3 regions of the Halomonas sp. H10-59 genome follow, and region 2 is predicted to be linked to each of the others. Evidence: predicted binding sites of a transcription regulator. Region 2 holds the regulator's gene; each other region holds the start of a gene.
The links. The regulator sigma-54, encoded in region 2, starts transcription at its own class of promoters, with help from an activator protein. The targets are predictions, from matches to a motif close to TGGCACNNNNNTTGCTNT.
Positions count from the first base shown of each region.

Region 1: the regulator sigma-54 is predicted to act here: its motif matches at 2,569-2,586, upstream of speB (agmatinase).
Region 3: the regulator sigma-54 is predicted to act here: its motif matches at 2,072-2,089, upstream of NFG57_RS04290 (HAD-IIB family hydrolase).

Region 1 covers NZ_CP098828.1:4,200,752-4,205,810, forward strand. Annotated here, with positions in the region: gene NFG57_RS18205 (mechanosensitive ion channel family protein) at 1-209, shown strand, start outside; gene NFG57_RS18210 (DUF805 domain-containing protein) at 370-885, shown strand; gene NFG57_RS18215 (sigma 54-interacting transcriptional regulator) at 916-2,418, opposite strand; gene speB (agmatinase) at 2,650-3,600, shown strand; gene NFG57_RS18225 (YjiH family protein) at 3,693-5,059, shown strand, end outside.
Region 2 covers NZ_CP098828.1:1,635,242-1,640,300, forward strand. Annotated here, with positions in the region: gene NFG57_RS07280 (hypothetical protein) at 1-373, opposite strand, end outside; gene NFG57_RS07285 (HPr family phosphocarrier protein) at 425-694, opposite strand; gene rapZ (RNase adapter RapZ) at 697-1,578, opposite strand; gene ptsN (PTS IIA-like nitrogen regulatory protein PtsN) at 1,632-2,117, opposite strand; gene raiA (ribosome-associated translation inhibitor RaiA) at 2,123-2,431, opposite strand; gene NFG57_RS07305 (RNA polymerase factor sigma-54) at 2,591-4,003, opposite strand; gene lptB (LPS export ABC transporter ATP-binding protein) at 4,276-5,001, opposite strand; gene lptA (lipopolysaccharide transport periplasmic protein LptA) at 5,001-5,059, opposite strand, start outside.
Region 3 covers NZ_CP098828.1:931,717-936,775, reverse strand. Annotated here, with positions in the region: gene NFG57_RS04295 (glycosyl transferase) at 1-1,087, opposite strand, end outside; gene NFG57_RS04290 (HAD-IIB family hydrolase) at 1,084-2,034, opposite strand; gene glyA (serine hydroxymethyltransferase) at 2,330-3,595, opposite strand; gene NFG57_RS04280 (hypothetical protein) at 3,814-5,059, opposite strand, start outside.

The DNA.
Region 1 (5,059 bases), 2.2 Mb from region 2:
GTTCCATCGACTTCGAGGTGGCCTGGTGGACCGGGTCCCGCCCCGTCGACATCCGCGCTTCCCGCGATCAGGTGGTGGCATCCATCAAGCGCGCGCTCGATGAGGCCAATATCGAGATTCCCTTCCCCTACCGCACTCTGGTGTTCAAGGACCAGGCAGAGGCCGAACGCTTCCATCCTTCGGAAGCAGGTCGCCCACCAGACTTATGAACCAGCACTATTTACGCGGTTCGTACTAGAAACTACGTGATCGCCTATCTAGACCAAGGGAGAAAATGGGTAGGATTCAAGTCGGAAGGACGCAGCTTATCGAACCAGTCTCCCTCAACTGCACACCGGCATCACGCTGGATCTACAGGACGAGATACCGATGCATCGCCCTACTGCTCCCGGATTTCACGACCCTGTCGCCCCCGGTCACTCATCGCCCCAGGCCTTCGAGCTCAGGCGAGTGTTGCCGGGCTACTGGTTCGACAGCCTGGCGGGGCGCGAGAGTCGTCTCGACTTCTGTCTCAACGCTACCCTGGCGCTATCGTTCTACTATGCCGCCCTGTGGGCGACCACCATCACCGCCCCCGCCCTCGAGGACGCATTGACGATCAAGGCAGGCCTGCTGGGGATCTGGTGGGTTGTCATCAGCCTTCAGCCTTTGGTGCTCCACGGCACTCGTCGCCTGCACGACCTGGGCCAGGCGGGCTTGTGGAGCCTGATGCTGCTGGTCCCCGGCGCCAACCTGCTGCTGACGGTGGTACTCGCCATGCAGCCCGGGGAGTCCAGCGACACCGAGCACGACGAACAGGGCTCCACCAGCGGTGCGGTATTGGTGTTGAAGCCACTGCTGATCCTGGCCACCTGGGTCGGGTTCTTTTACGTCTTCCGTCAGTAAGTGCCGCAGAGCTCGGCCCTTCATCACCAGTCACCCGATCCGCAACCCATGCTGCTTGAGCTTGCGCACCACGCTTGGCTGGCTGATGCCCAGCTGTTCGGCGATGGCGTAGGTGGTGGGAAGGGTACGGCAGCAGTCGGCAAGGATCTCACGCTCGCGCCGGGCCAGGGCGGCCTTCAGGCCCTCGCCCCGGGCAAGCGGCAGCTCGGGTCGCGCTGCACCTGGTGCGGATAGTGTCGCGGGTGAAGTAGCGCCATCAGCCAGCGCAGCGGAGGCTCCGGTGACAGACGCCGCCGTCTGCTGCGCTTCACGCTGCTGCGAGCCGAGCGGCCCTAACGAGGCCCCCGTGGGCGGCACCAGCAGATCGCCCTGGATGACATCGTCACTGGATAACCAGGCCCTTTCCAGGGTGTTTTCCAACTCACGCACATTGCCCGGCCAATCCCAGCCCATCAGTGCCTGCCACACGTCTCGCGCCAGCATCTTGTCGCGTCCATAACGCCGATTGAGGCGCTTTAGCTGGCGCTCGACCAGGCCGGGAATATCCTCGCGGCGCTCGCGCAGGGGCGGCAGGGTGACCGGAATCACGTTCAGCCGGTAGTACAGATCCAGGCGAAACAGGCCCTGCTCGACCCGTGCCGACAGGTCCTGATTGGTGGCCACCACCAGGCGAAAGTCGACCCGTCGCGGGGCCCTGTCCCCAAGCCGCGTAATACTGCCGTCCTGGATGGTCTTGAGCAGCTTGGTCTGCACCGCCAGGGGCAACTCGCCGATCTCGTCGAGAAACAGGGTGCCGCCCTCGGCCTGCTCGATCAGCCCCTTGCGGCCCCCCGGCGCGGCGCCGGAAAACGCGCCCTTTTCATGGCCGAACATCTCCGATTCGAACAGGCTTTCAGGGATGGCGGCGCAGTTGACGTCGATAAAGGGGCCATCGCGGCGAGAACTCCAACGGTGCAGCTGGCGGGCGAAAGCGGTCTTGCCCACCCCGGACTCGCCCAGCATCAAGACCGTGGCGTCGGTGGGCGCGACCCGCTTGAGCAGCAGCGCCACCTCGCGCATCAGCTGGCTTTTCACCTCCAGGTCATCGAGCTCGGCCTCGAGTGCTTCGCTGTCGCTCTCCAGCGCATGGCCCCGGCGCAAGTGCTCGCTGAAGCGGCGCTGCAACAGCGCGTACTCCTGCTGCAGCAGCTGCAGATCGGTCAAGTCCATGGAGCGGCTGACCACCGCCACCAGCCGCTCACCCTCGAATACCGGATGGGCCTGGGCGATGACCCTGCGTCCGGTGCCGGTGCGCTGGACCAGCTGGGCCGGCCGCCCGCTGCGAATGACTTCCAGGCTGACCGACGGGGTCAGCACGCCATCGGCCTCGAGCCGCTGCACGCTGGTGGCGCAGAGCTCTTCGCAGGACATGCCGTAGACCGCCGCCGCCCCGGGACTGACGTCGCGGATACGACCATCCGGCGCGACGATGAAGAAGTGGTCGTGGGCGGTGTCGATGATGGTCTTGAGAATCTTGGTGTCGTCGTCGCTCATCCAGCGATCCATAAATGCATCATTGATTCAGAAGTGTATCACGATGCGTCGGGATCGCGATTCACTTCTGGATCACGTCTATCACCACAGCAGACCTTCCCTTGGAATCCCTGCACCTCTATTACATCTTTAGTATAAATGCTTAAAAGATGGCACGACGTCTGCATCACCCATAACAACCGTCAGGCCCAGGGCCGCGACCGTCCCCATCCACGATGCCAGGAGTTCCCTGTGAGCGACTTCAATCAACCTCTCGGCGGCAACGAGATGCCGCGCTTCGGTGGCCCTGCCACCATGATGCGTCTGCCCACCCAGACCAGCGCCGAGGGTCTGGACGCCGCCTTTATCGGCATTCCCATGGACATCGGCACCTCCAACCGCCCGGGCACCCGACTGGGGCCGCGCCAGATCCGCGACGAATCGCGCATGCTGCGCCCCTACAATATGGCCACCCGTGCTGCACCCTTCGACAGCCTGCAGGTGGCGGACATCGGCGACGTGCCGATCAACACCTTCAACCTGCCGAAGAACCTGGACATCATCAGCCGCTTCTACGACGACGTCCTGTCCCACGACTGCGTGCCGCTGACCCTGGGCGGTGACCACACCCTTACCTGGCCGATCCTGCGCGCCATCGCCAAGAAGCATGGCCCGGTCGGGCTGATCCATATCGACGCCCACGCCGACGTCAACGAGCACATGTTCGGTGAAGAGGTGGCCCACGGCTGCCCGTTCCGCCGTGCCCAGGAAGAAGGGCTGCTGGACGCCAACCGGGTCGTCCAGATCGGCCTGCGCGGCACCGGCTACGCCGCCGAGGACTTCGACTGGTGTCGCCAGCAGGGCTTCCGCGTGGTCCAGGCCGAACAGTGCTGGCACAAGTCTCTCGAGCCGCTGATGGCCGAGGTGCGCGAGCAGATGGGCGATGGCCCGGTGTACATCTCGTTCGACATCGATGGCCTGGACCCGTCGGTGGCGCCCGGCACCGGCACGGTGGAAATGGGCGGCCTGACCTCGGCCCAGGGCCTGGAGATCGTGCGCGGCGCCCAGGGGCTCAATATCGTCGGCGGCGACCTGGTCGAAGTCTCCCCGCCCTACGACCCCAGCGGCAACACCGCCCTGATGGGCGCCACCCTGCTCTATGAAATGCTGTGCGTGCTCCCCGGAGTCGCGCGCCGCGACTGAATCCTCACAGGGCCAGGGAGTGGCCCTGGCGACAGCCAACGAGGCGCCCGCGTCAGGGCGCCGACCATTACAACAGCAAAGAGTGATCGCCCATGTCCTCCCACCTGCATTCTGCCGACAAGATCACGACCGACGGGGGCAAGCTAAGCACCCATGGTCTGATCAAGTTCCTCGTCCCGTCGTTGATCGGCATCCTGCTGTTCCTGGTGCCCTTCTCGGTCGGTGACACCATCAACATCGGCATGGGTCTGGCCGCCGACTGGCTCAAGGCCACCCTCGGCGACGCCCTGCCCGCCATCGCCACCGTAGTGCTCACCCTGTCCATCGTGCTGACCCTGGTGGTCAAGCTGACCAAACCAGGCTGGGCCCGCCAGGGCGCGATGAAGGAGCTGTTCGACATCGCCCCGCTGTGGGTGGTGATGCGCGCCCTCGGCGCCGCCTTCGCGCTGATGACCTACTTCCAGGTCGGCCCGGAGATGGTCACCGCCTCCTTCACCGGCGGGGTGATGCTCAATGACCTGGCGCCGGTGCTGCTGACCTTCTTCTTCTTCGCCGCCATCCTGCTGCCCTTCCTGGTGGACTTCGGCTTCATGGAGTTCATCGGCTCCATGGTGCGCACGCCCTTTCGCAAGATCTTCGGGCTGCCCGGGCGCAGCGCCATCGACGCCACCGCCTCCTGGATGGGCTCCGGCACCGTCGGCGTACTGATCACCACCCAGCAGTACGAGCAGGGCTTCTACAACGCCCGCGAGGCCTCGGCCATCGCCACCAACTTCTCGATCGTGTCGATCGCCTTCGCCCTGCTGGTGACCAGCTTCATCGGCATCAACCACCTGTTCGTGCCGTTCTACCTGACCGTGGTGGTCGCCGGCCTGGTCGCCGCTGTCATCGTGCCGCGCCTGCCGCCGCTGTCACGCAAGTCCAACACCTACTACGAGCCGGTGGGCTGCCAGATCCAGGAAGAAAACACCGGCAACCAGAGCCTGTTGCGCTACAGCCTGGGCATCGCCGTGGCCCGCGCCGAGACCGCCCCGGGCCCGCTCAAGCTCGCCCGCCTGGCACTGTTCAACGTCGCCGACATCTTCTTCGGGCTGCTGCCGCTGGTCATCGCCATCGGTACCGTGGCGCTGGTACTGGCCGAGTTCACTCCGCTGTTCACCTGGCTGTCCATGCCGATGGTGCCGGTGCTCGAGTGGATGGGTCTGCCCGAGGCCGAGGCCGCCGCGCCGGCGACCCTGGTGGGTTTCGCCGACATGTTCCTGCCGGCGGTACTGGCCAGCGATATCGAGAGCGAACTGACCCGCTTCGTCATCGCCTGTCTGTCACTGACCCAGTTGATCTACATGTCAGAGATCGGCGCCCTGCTGCTGAAGTCACGGATCCCGCTCAAGCTGTGGGAACTGGTGGTGATCTTCCTGCTGCGCACCGCCATCACTCTGCCCATCATCGTGGTCATGGC
Region 2 (5,059 bases):
CCTCTCCGTCGACGACCAGGAAGTTCTCGGTGTGCAGGCCACGACAGTGGATACGGTCACGGTACAAGGCTTCGAGAATGTCCAGGTAGCGGTTCTGCAGTTCCGGAGAGTCGAGGACCAGCTTTTTAAGCGCGATGCCGTGCACGTTGGCGGTGACCAGGCGATAGCGCTCTGCCGACAGGATTTTCGGTGTGGCGATACCCAGTCGCTCCAGTCGGCCGGCGACATAGCGAAAATTGTGGCCGGGGTAGCGCCGGATGCCCAGGCGGTAGCGCCAGCGATCGCTGGTCTTGGGCGTGAAGGTCTTGATGAAGGCGTCCTGGTCCGGATCGTAGTGGACCTCGGTGTACTTGCCGGTCTGGATCAGTTGCATGGCGTCCTTGGCAGGCAGGGGGTGGCGGTCAAAACAAGGAGAGGGAAGACGTCAGGCGTCTTCGTCGAAGCGTGCGTCGAACAGTGCCTCCAGAGCGTCCAGCACCGCGTCCGCGTCCTTGCCTTCGGCCTCCAGGGTCAGTTCCGTTCCGCAGGGGGCGGCCAGCATCAGCAGCGACATGATGTTGGCGGCGTCACCCGAGCGGCTGCCATGGTGGACGGTGACGGTGGCGTCAAAGGGTTGGCAGCAGGTAACCAGGCGAGTCGCGGCGCGTGCATGCAGGCCGCGACGATTGGTCAGGGTCAGGGTGCGTCGGGCCACGCCTAGAGTCCTCCGCTGTCCAGTCGGCGTTGCTGGCCGAGTTCGCGGTGGCGTAGACGGACGCGGGGATGCTGGTCGGCCAGGGCCGAGGCGATTCCCTCGGCCAGGTAGACCGAACGATGCTGTCCTCCGGTGCAGCCCACCGCCACGGTGAGGTAGCTGCGCTGGCTTTGCTGATAGCGCGGTAGCCAGGTGCGCACCCAGCCGAGGATGTCGCGCTTCATGTCGGCGACGTCCTGATAGCGTTCGAGGAAGTCGATGACGCTGGGATCGCAGCCATTGGCATCACGCAGCGATGGTTCCCAGTAGGGGTTGGGCAGACAGCGGGCATCGAACACGATGTCTGCATCCGGCGGCACGCCACGCTTGAAGCCGAAGGACTCCACGGTCAGGCTCAACTGGCCGCTGCGGTGGTCGGCGACCTGTTCGGCGATGCGCGAACGCAGTTCGTGCACCGACAGGCGAGAGCTGTCGATGACCAGATCGGCCAGGTCTCGAATACCCGAAAGGGCCTTCTGCTCGGACTCGATGGCTTCCGCCAGGGTCATGTCGCTATCACGGGTCAGGGGGTGACGGCGCCGCGTGTGGGAATAGCGCTCGAGCAGAATTCGCGCATCACTGGTCAGGTAGACCACCTGGCAGTCGATCGGACTCTGCTTGAGGGACGCCAGCTGGGCGGGGAAGCGTTCCAGCGCCTCAGGCAGGTTGCGGGCGTCGACGCTGACGGCGATACGGCGGGAATGACCGTTTTCCAGCTCGTCCACCAGGGCGCCCAGCAAGGTCGCGGGAAGGTTGTCGATGGCGTAGAACCCCAGGTCCTCCAGGGCCTGAAGGGCCACGGACTTTCCCGAGCCGGAGCGACCACTGATGATCACGAGCTGCATGTCCTGTCTCCTTGGGCAGGCGTCCATTGCTGATGGCCTAGGCAAGGCCGCGATCAGGAGGGAGTGTCGTCCCCCGGCGCCTGTTGGCGGATGGCTTCCTGCAGGCGCTCGTGAAGCTCGCGCTGGGAGCTGGCGTGGCGCAGACGGTGACGTGTGTCGGCGTCGTTCATGACGCCGGCGACCTGGCCGAGCAGGGCGAGATGGGCGTCGTCGGCCTCTTCCGGTACCAGCAGCACGAACACCAGATCGACGGGCTCACCATCGATGGCATCGAAGTCGACAGGTTCCGCGAGTTTGAGGAAGCCGGAGATGGGCGCCTTGCAGTGGGGGTTGCGGGCATGCGGAATGGCGACGCCATTGCCGATGCCGGTACTGCCCAGGCGCTCACGTCCGATCAGCCGACTGAAGACCTCCTGGCTGTCCAGGCTCGGGGTGTTCTGCGCAATGAAGGTGCTGAAAAACTCCAGCACCCTCTTCTTGCTGCCTCCCGGGACATCGAACAATGTGCGCTCGGGAGGGAGAATGGCTTCCAATGTCATGAGAGTCAGCGAATTCCGGCGCCTTGGGCGCGGGCTTGGGATTTTTCCTTGTGCTTGACCAGCTGGCGGTCCAGCTTGTCGGCAAGGGCGTCGATAGCAGCATACATGTCGCCGTCCTGCGCTTCGGCATGCAGGTCGGCACCGGCGGCGTGAAGAGTGCAGGCGGCCAGCTGGCGTTCCTTTTCCACCGAGAGGGTCACCTGGACGTTGGTGATGTTGTCGTAGTGGCGCTCCACACGGGTGAGCTTCTCTTGTACGTAGTCACGCAGGGGATCGGTCAATTCGACGTGGTGGCCGGTGATGTTGACTTGCATGACAGGCTCCTTGCTCTTTCGGGTGGTGGCTTGATTGTAACCCTTTTTCCGATCCTGCAAACCCCCTCGACGCTACGCAGAAAGACGCAGATGTCATGCGAAATTTCAAGTGCTTGCGCTTTCCCGATAACTAGGCTAGCGACGCCGCAGCGCAAGGCCTCAGCGCAGGCGCTTGCGCTCGCTGGAAGACGGAATATTCATGGCTTCCCGGTACTTTGCCACGGTGCGTCTGGCGACATTGACGCCGTCTTCCGCCAGCAATTCCACCAGTTTGCTGTCCGACAGAGGTTTGCGGGCAGGTTCCTTTTGAATCAACGATTTGATCATGGCGCGGATGGCGGTACTGGAATGGGCGTCGCCATCCTGGCCGACCTGGCTCGAGAAAAAATACTTCAACTCGAACACGCCGCGAGGCGTGTGCACGAACTTCTGGGTGGTCACGCGGGAGATGGTGGACTCGTGCATCTCCACCTTGTCTGCGATATCGGCCAGCACCAACGGTTTCATGGCCGCTTCTCCCTGCTCGAGGAAGTCGATCTGACGCACCATGATTTCCCGGCCGACCTTCAGCAAGGTGTCGTTGCGGCTGGACAGACTCTTGATCAGCCAGCGCGCCTCCTGCAGGTGGTCCTTGAGGAACTGGTTGTCCTGGCTCTTGTCCGCGCGCCGAATCAGCGCAGCGTAGTCGGGCTGGATGCGCAGTCGGGGCATTGCATCCGGATTGAGTTCAACGCGCCAGCCCTCTTCGGTGTGGCGTACCACCAGGTCGGGAATGACGTAGTCGTTATCGCTGTCACCGAATTGGCTGCCGGGACGTGGGTCGAGGCTTCGGATCAGCTCGATGACGCTGTCGAGTTGGTCGTCATCGAGTCCTAGTCGGCGCTTCAGCAGACGTCGGTCGCCGCTGGCAAGCGCCTCGAGAAACTGTCTTACCAGTCGTCCGGCCTGGGGCAGCAGGACGGTATCGCGAGGCAGGCTATCCAGTTGCAGCATCAGACATTCGCGCAGGTCGCGGGCGAACACTCCGGTCGGTTCGAACTGTTGCAGCCGAACCAGCACCGCCTCCACCTCGGCGAGGGGAGGGGGGCGACGACCGTCTTGCTCGAGCCCCTGGGCGATGTCATCCAGTGTCTGCTCGAGATAGCCGTCGGCGTTGACCGCGTCGAGCAGGCTCTCGGCGATCAGGCGTTCCTGGTCGCTGACGTCGAGCATCGCCAGTTGCCAGCTCAGGTGGCTGTGCAGTGACTGGGAGCTTGCCTGGCGCTCGAAATCCGGCGCCTCGCCACTGCCGGCGGGGGTGGTGCCCAGGTCCTGGTAGGTGTCGGACCAGTCGCTGTCCACACTGAGTTCCGAGGGAATCTGATCCGCCCAGTCATCTTCCACGGCTTCCCTGGTCTGCTGTTCGCCGAACTCGTCCTCGAGTTCGAGCATGGGGTTGGCCTCCAGCGCCTGCTGGACCTCCTGGCGCAGGTCCAGGGTCGAAAGCTGCAGCAGGCCGATCGCCTGTTGCAGTTGCGGGGTCATGGTCAGCTGGGTACCGATGCGCAGCTGCAGTGACGCCTTGAGGGCCATGGGTCGGGATCCACCAGTGTTGTCGAAAGGCTTTACCCTAACGACGAGTCATCAGACATGCAAGCATCTTGCCAAGTTGGTGTTTTTTGACCTGTGGGAGGGAGTGAAAAGGTCGATGTGGAACAACTTGGTAGGGGGGGAGGTGGTTCTTTCGAGGGGGGGCCCCTGTGTGCAAGGTGAGGCCGACCCTTTCGGGGCCGGCGGTTGGATGCTGATGCTGGCAAGTGTTGCGGCCGCTTGATGCGACTGCGGCTGTCGGGCGGCCCTGCGGCCTAGAGGCGGAAGTTCTCGCCCAGGTAGACCTCCTTGACGCGCTGGTTGGCGAGGATGGACTCGGCGCTGCCCTCGGCGATGATCTGGCCGTCGCCGACGATGTAGGCACGATCGCAGATATCGAGGGTCTCGCGCACGTTGTGATCGGTGATCAGGACGCCGATATCGCGGGCCTTGAGTTGACGAATGATGGACTTGATCTCGCCCACCGAGATCGGGTCGACCCCGGCGAAGGGTTCATCGAGGAGGATAAAGGCCGGCTCGGTGGCCAGGGCGCGAGCGATCTCGACCCGGCGCCGCTCCCCGCCGGACAGGCTCATGCCGGCGTTGTCGCGAATATGGCTGACGTGGAAATCCTCGAGGAGTTGCTCGAGACGTGCTTCTCGGCCCTCGCGGTCGAGGTCCTTGCGGGTCTCGAGGATCGCCATGATGTTGTCGGCCACCGACAGCTTGCGAAAGATCGAAGCCTCCTGAGGCAGGTAGCCGATACCGGCCAGCGCGCGCTGGTGCATGGCCGCGCGGCTCAGGTCCCGATCATCGATGCTGATGCTGCCGGCGTCGGCTCTGACCAGGCCGACGATCATGTAGAAGGAGGTGGTCTTGCCGGCCCCGTTGGGGCCCAGCAGACCGACGATGCTGCCCTGCTCGATCGACAGGCTGATGTCCTGGACGACGCGACGCTTCTTGTAGCTCTTGGCCAGATGGCGAGCGTGGAGAGTCTTCATCAGTTTCCTTGGCTTTCCGGCTCGAGGGTCATGCGAATGCGCTGCTCGCCCTGGACGC
Region 3 (5,059 bases), 700 kb from region 2:
CCTCGATCAGATTGGCGGCAAACAGCTCCACCGCCTGCTCCTCGGCATGACGGTCCAGGCTCAGCCCGTTCATGGTGGCGTCGTGGTCGTAGGCCTCGATCAGGTCGAGGGCCAGGCGATAGTAGGTGGCCTTGAGGGTACGAAAGCCTTCCGACGAGAAACCCACACCCTGGGTGGCCAGCTTGCGATAGAGCGCCTTGGCAATATCCAGGCTCATGCGGTTGAGCCCGGTGGCCGCGTCATCGGCGGACACCGGTTGATGCTTGTGGTCGTAGACGTCGGCGATATCCACCTGACACAGCCGATTGGTGGAGTGGTCGCGGTGGACCTCGGACAGCACCCCGATCTCCAGCCCCCAGTCGGCGGGGATACGGATGTTGTCCAGCACCTCGGTACGCATCGAGAACTCCCCCGACAGCGGGTAGCGATAGCTGTCCAGGTAGTCCAGGTAAGGCAAGGGCCCGTGCATGATCTTTAGCGCCCGCAGCAGCGGGGTCACCATCAGCCGGGAGACCCGGCCGTTGAGCTTGCCCTCGGCGATACGCGGGTAGTAGCCCTTGCAGAAGGCGTAGTTGAAGCGTGGGTGGGCCACCGGATACATCAGCCGTGCCAGCAGGCCGCGGTCGTAGGTCAGGATATCGCAGTCATGCAGCCCCACCGCGGCGGTGCGCCCGGATGCCTGCACATAGCCCGCACAGAACCACACATTGCGGCCCTTGCCCGGCTGCTGTGGCGCCAGGCCTTCCTCGGCCAGCTGCGCGTCCAGCTCGCTCAGGCGCGGGCCGTCATTCCACAGGATGCGATGGTGCTGGGGCAGGCGCGAAAAGAACTCGCGTGCCCGCAGAAACTGGTCCCGGTCGGCACGATCGAGGCCGATCACGATCTCCGACAGATAGCTCGCCTGGGCCAGGGACTCGACGATGGCGTCCAGCGCCGGTCCTTCCAGCTCCGAGTACAATGACGGCAGGATCAGCCCGAGCGGGCGCTGGCGGCCGAAGCGCTCCAGATCCGCCTCCAGGTCTTCGACCTTGCGCCGGGTCAGGTTGTGAAAGTCGGTGATGATGCCGTTCTGGTGGAAATCGCTCATGCCTCACCCTCCTCGCCCAGCTTGTGATGATCCTTGTCGTCGGCGCCGCCGGCATCTACGCTGCCGGCCTCAGCGCTGCTGGCAGGCTCCGCCGCGTCCTGCTCTCCCCAGAAGTGCGCAACCCCCTCGGCCCAGCCCCTGGGGCCCAGCGCCTCGCTGCGATACAAGCGCGGCTGGCACGGGGACACGTCGAGGCCATGGCGGGCACGAATCACCACCGCCGCATCGGTGGCCTCGAGCATGGCGACATCGTTGGGGCCATCGCCCAGCGACAGGGTCTCGGGGCGTCGGCCCTTGAGCGCCTCGAAGCGGGCGCACAGCCATTGCACCGCCTGGCCCTTGTCGGTGTCGCCGAGCACGTGCCAGAAGCGCCCGCCCCTCGTCATGCGCAGGCCGTCACTGGCCAGGCCCTCGCGAAAGCGCTGCAGCAGCGCTTCGTCGTCTTCCCACAACAGCGGCTCGCTGCCCTCGCGCAGGCGTGCCAGGCGAGCCTCCTGTTCATCCAGACCGGTGAAGGCCACCACGTCCTCCAGCGCCATCTCGCTCATGGTCAGAAAGCGCGCGGACAGCCGCTCACGCCAGATCGCCACCCGCCGGCGAATCAGCCCGATATCCACCCCGAGGGTGCGGATCACCAGGCCATCCGGGCCCGGCTGTCCCTCACGTCGGGCGTGACACCAGCTGGGGGGCAGCGCAATCACCGCGCCGTTCTCGGCGATAAAGGGGCGATCGGCGAGGCCGAGCTGCTGGCGCAGCCCGAGCAGTTCACTGCGGGTCTTGCTGGTCACCGGGATCGCCGCAACGCCGGCCTCACGCAGGGCATCGAGCCAGGGCTCGGCGGGCTTCCAGCCGTAGTCATGGTGGTCGAGCAGCGAGCCATCCAGGTCGGTGAACAGCAGCCTGGGCCCGTCGAAGGCACCGATTCGGGGAGTCGTGCTGGCGTGCATGGTGGGACCTTCGCATCAAAAGGGTTCACCGAGATGCAAAGCAAGGGCTGCGCCAGCGCTCAACAGAGCAACGGGAAAACAAGCAGATGACGGGAAGGTAGACGTCAGCGCAACGAGGCCCCGTCAGGTCCGGGGCGGGCGCGGCCGTGTCCGGTGCAGGATAAGGCACCACAATGGTGCATCGACTGCCGACGCCCCGCTGCAAGCACACAGCCCCAGAACGACGACACCCCCGAGAGCGGGGCTCTCGGGGGTGTCATTGGTGGCCTGAGCGGCGGGTCATCCCGCCGGGCACTCAGCCGTAGACCGGCAGGCGGGTGCAGACGTCTTCCACCTTGGCCTTGACCTCGGCCTCGATGACCTCGGTGGACTCGCCCTTGGCCATGACGTCGAGGATGTCGCAGATCCAGCCAGCCAGATTACCGCACTCGCTCTCGCCGAAACCACGGGTGGTGACCGCCGGGGTGCCGATACGCAGGCCAGAAGTCACGAAGGGGCTCTGCGGATCACCGGGCACGGCGTTCTTGTTGACGGTGATGTGGGCACGACCCAGGGCGGCGTCCGCGTCCTTGCCGGTCAGGCCCTGCTTGATCAGCGACAGCAGGAAGAGGTGATCCTCGGTGCCGCCGGAGACCACGTCGTAGCCACGCTCGATAAATACCTTGGCCATGGTCTGGGCGTTCTTGACCACCTGCTGCTGGTAGGTCTTGAACTCGGGCGCCATGGCCTCCTTGAAGCAGATCGCCTTGGCCGCGATGACGTGCTCGAGCGGGCCGCCCTGGCCACCGGGGAAGACCGCAGACTGCAGCTTCTTCTCGATGTCGGCGTCGTTCTCGGCGGACAGGATCAGGCCACCACGCGGACCGCGCAGGGTCTTGTGGGTGGTGGTGGTGACCACATGGGCGTGGGGCAGCGGATTCGGATAGACACCGGCGGCAACCAGGCCGGCCACGTGGGCCATGTCCACCAGCAGGAAGGCACCCACCTCGTCGGCGATCTCGCGGAAGCGTGCCCAATCGATGACCTGGGAGTAGGCGGAGAAACCGGCGATGATCATCTTCGGCTGGTGCTCGCGGGCCAGGCGGGCCACCTCGTCGTAGTCGATGCGGCCGGACTCGTCGATGCCGTACTGCACGGCATTGTAGTGCTTGCCAGAGAAGTTCGGGCGGGCGCCGTGGGTCAGGTGACCGCCGGCGTCGAGGCTCATGCCCAGCACGGTGTCACCGGGCTTGACCAGGGCCTGGAAGACCGCGCCGTTGGCCTGGGAGCCGGAGTGCGGCTGGACGTTGGCGTAGCTCGCGCCAAACAGCTCCTTGGCATAGTCGATGGCCAGCTGCTCGACCACGTCGACGTACTCGCAGCCACCGTAGTAACGCTTGCCGGGATAGCCTTCCGCGTACTTGTTGGTCAGCTGGCTACCCTGGGCTTCCATCACCCGGGGGCTGGCGTAGTTTTCGGAGGCAATCAGCTCGATGTGAGCCTCCTGACGGGCGACTTCCTTCTGCATCGCATCGAACAGGGCATCATCGAAACCGGCAATCTGCATATCACGGCTGAACATCGGCGGCATAACCTCGCAGCGGGGGATTCAAGGGGCAATCGCGAAAAGCGGGCCGCCATCATAGCGCAGCCCATGACCGCTTTCACATGAAAGACCGTCATGGGCTGCTGCATGATTTCTCATCTTGGCTTCAGTCAGACTGAAGCGTGGCCCACCGGGCGCTCTTTTCCAGGCTCAGCCCGAAACGCCGGCGAGCGCCACGACCCTTCGGCCAAGCCCTAGTCCATCGTGACTTCCATGGACAGAGCCTGGGGCAGCCCCAGCGGGTCCTGGGCCAGCTTCTGGAGCTGTCGGCTGGGTGGCAGGCTGAGGTCGATCGACATCTCGCTGGCCTCGCCGGCCATCATCTGCACCAGCCCCGTGAGCACCGCGCCGATCTGCGGTCCCATCATGATGCCGAAGCCTTCGGACTGGGTCCTGAGCTGTTCGAGCAGGGCGTCTTCGGACACCCCCTGGGTCGCTGCCACCACCGGTGCGATACGCCCGAACACGCCCAGATCGCTGAGACTGAGCGAGACGTCGCCGCCCTGGGTGTCCAGCTCGGTCCAGTCCTCGAGGCCGGCAAAGTAGGCCGCAGGGTCCTGGCCCTTGGGCAGGTTTACCGGCAGGTCACTGTCGAAGCCGAGGCGGAAGGCATCGGCTGCGGTCATCTCGAAACGGCTGGCCACCTGGCCATTGGCACCGCTGGCCTCCCAGGTACCGTCCATGTCGGCGTCCAGGGTGAGCTGTCCGGAGCCATCGGTCAGCACGTTGCTGACCAGGCGTAGCTGGGTGCGCTCGTCCACCGGCGCCAGCTCGATCATCCTGGCCAGATCCACCGTCAGGTTGTCCATGCGCCCGCTGTACTCGCCGTCGTTCATGTCGCCGTCGGCCACCAGATGCTCAAGGCTTGCCACCAGGCGATCGGTGGCGATCTCCAGGTCCTCGAGCTCGAGGGCGTCCACCGTGGGCGCGTCGCTCGCAAGCCCCTTGAGGCCGGTCAGACTGAGTGACGGCAGCGAGAAGGTTCCGGCCCCGAGCTCCTCGAAGTTGTCGCTGGAGCCGCTCATCCCGGTCAGCGTCAGGCTGCCGATGGCATCGGCGCTGACGTCGCTGGCGCCCAGGCTCTGGATCTCGATGCGTCCGGGATAGTCGCCCCAGGGAAGGTCAGCCCCCACCTTGCCCTGGCGCTGATCCATCACCAGTCCTTCCAGGCTAATCCCGGCCAGCGGGTTGTCTTCATCCCAGGGCAGATCACGCAGATCGAGCACAGGCTGGCCGGGCTCCTCGAACACCAGCCGCTCAAGCAGCATGCTGGCGCCCCGGTCGACCAGCTCGATGTCCTCGAGCACCACTTCTTCCGGTGCGTCGTAGTCGCCCTCGACCAGGTAGCGCGCGATGGTCAGGCGTTCGCCGTTGTCGCCGGTCAGGGTCAGGTTCTCGGCGCTGGTGGTGCTGCCGAGCAGCTCATCGGATACCTCGCCG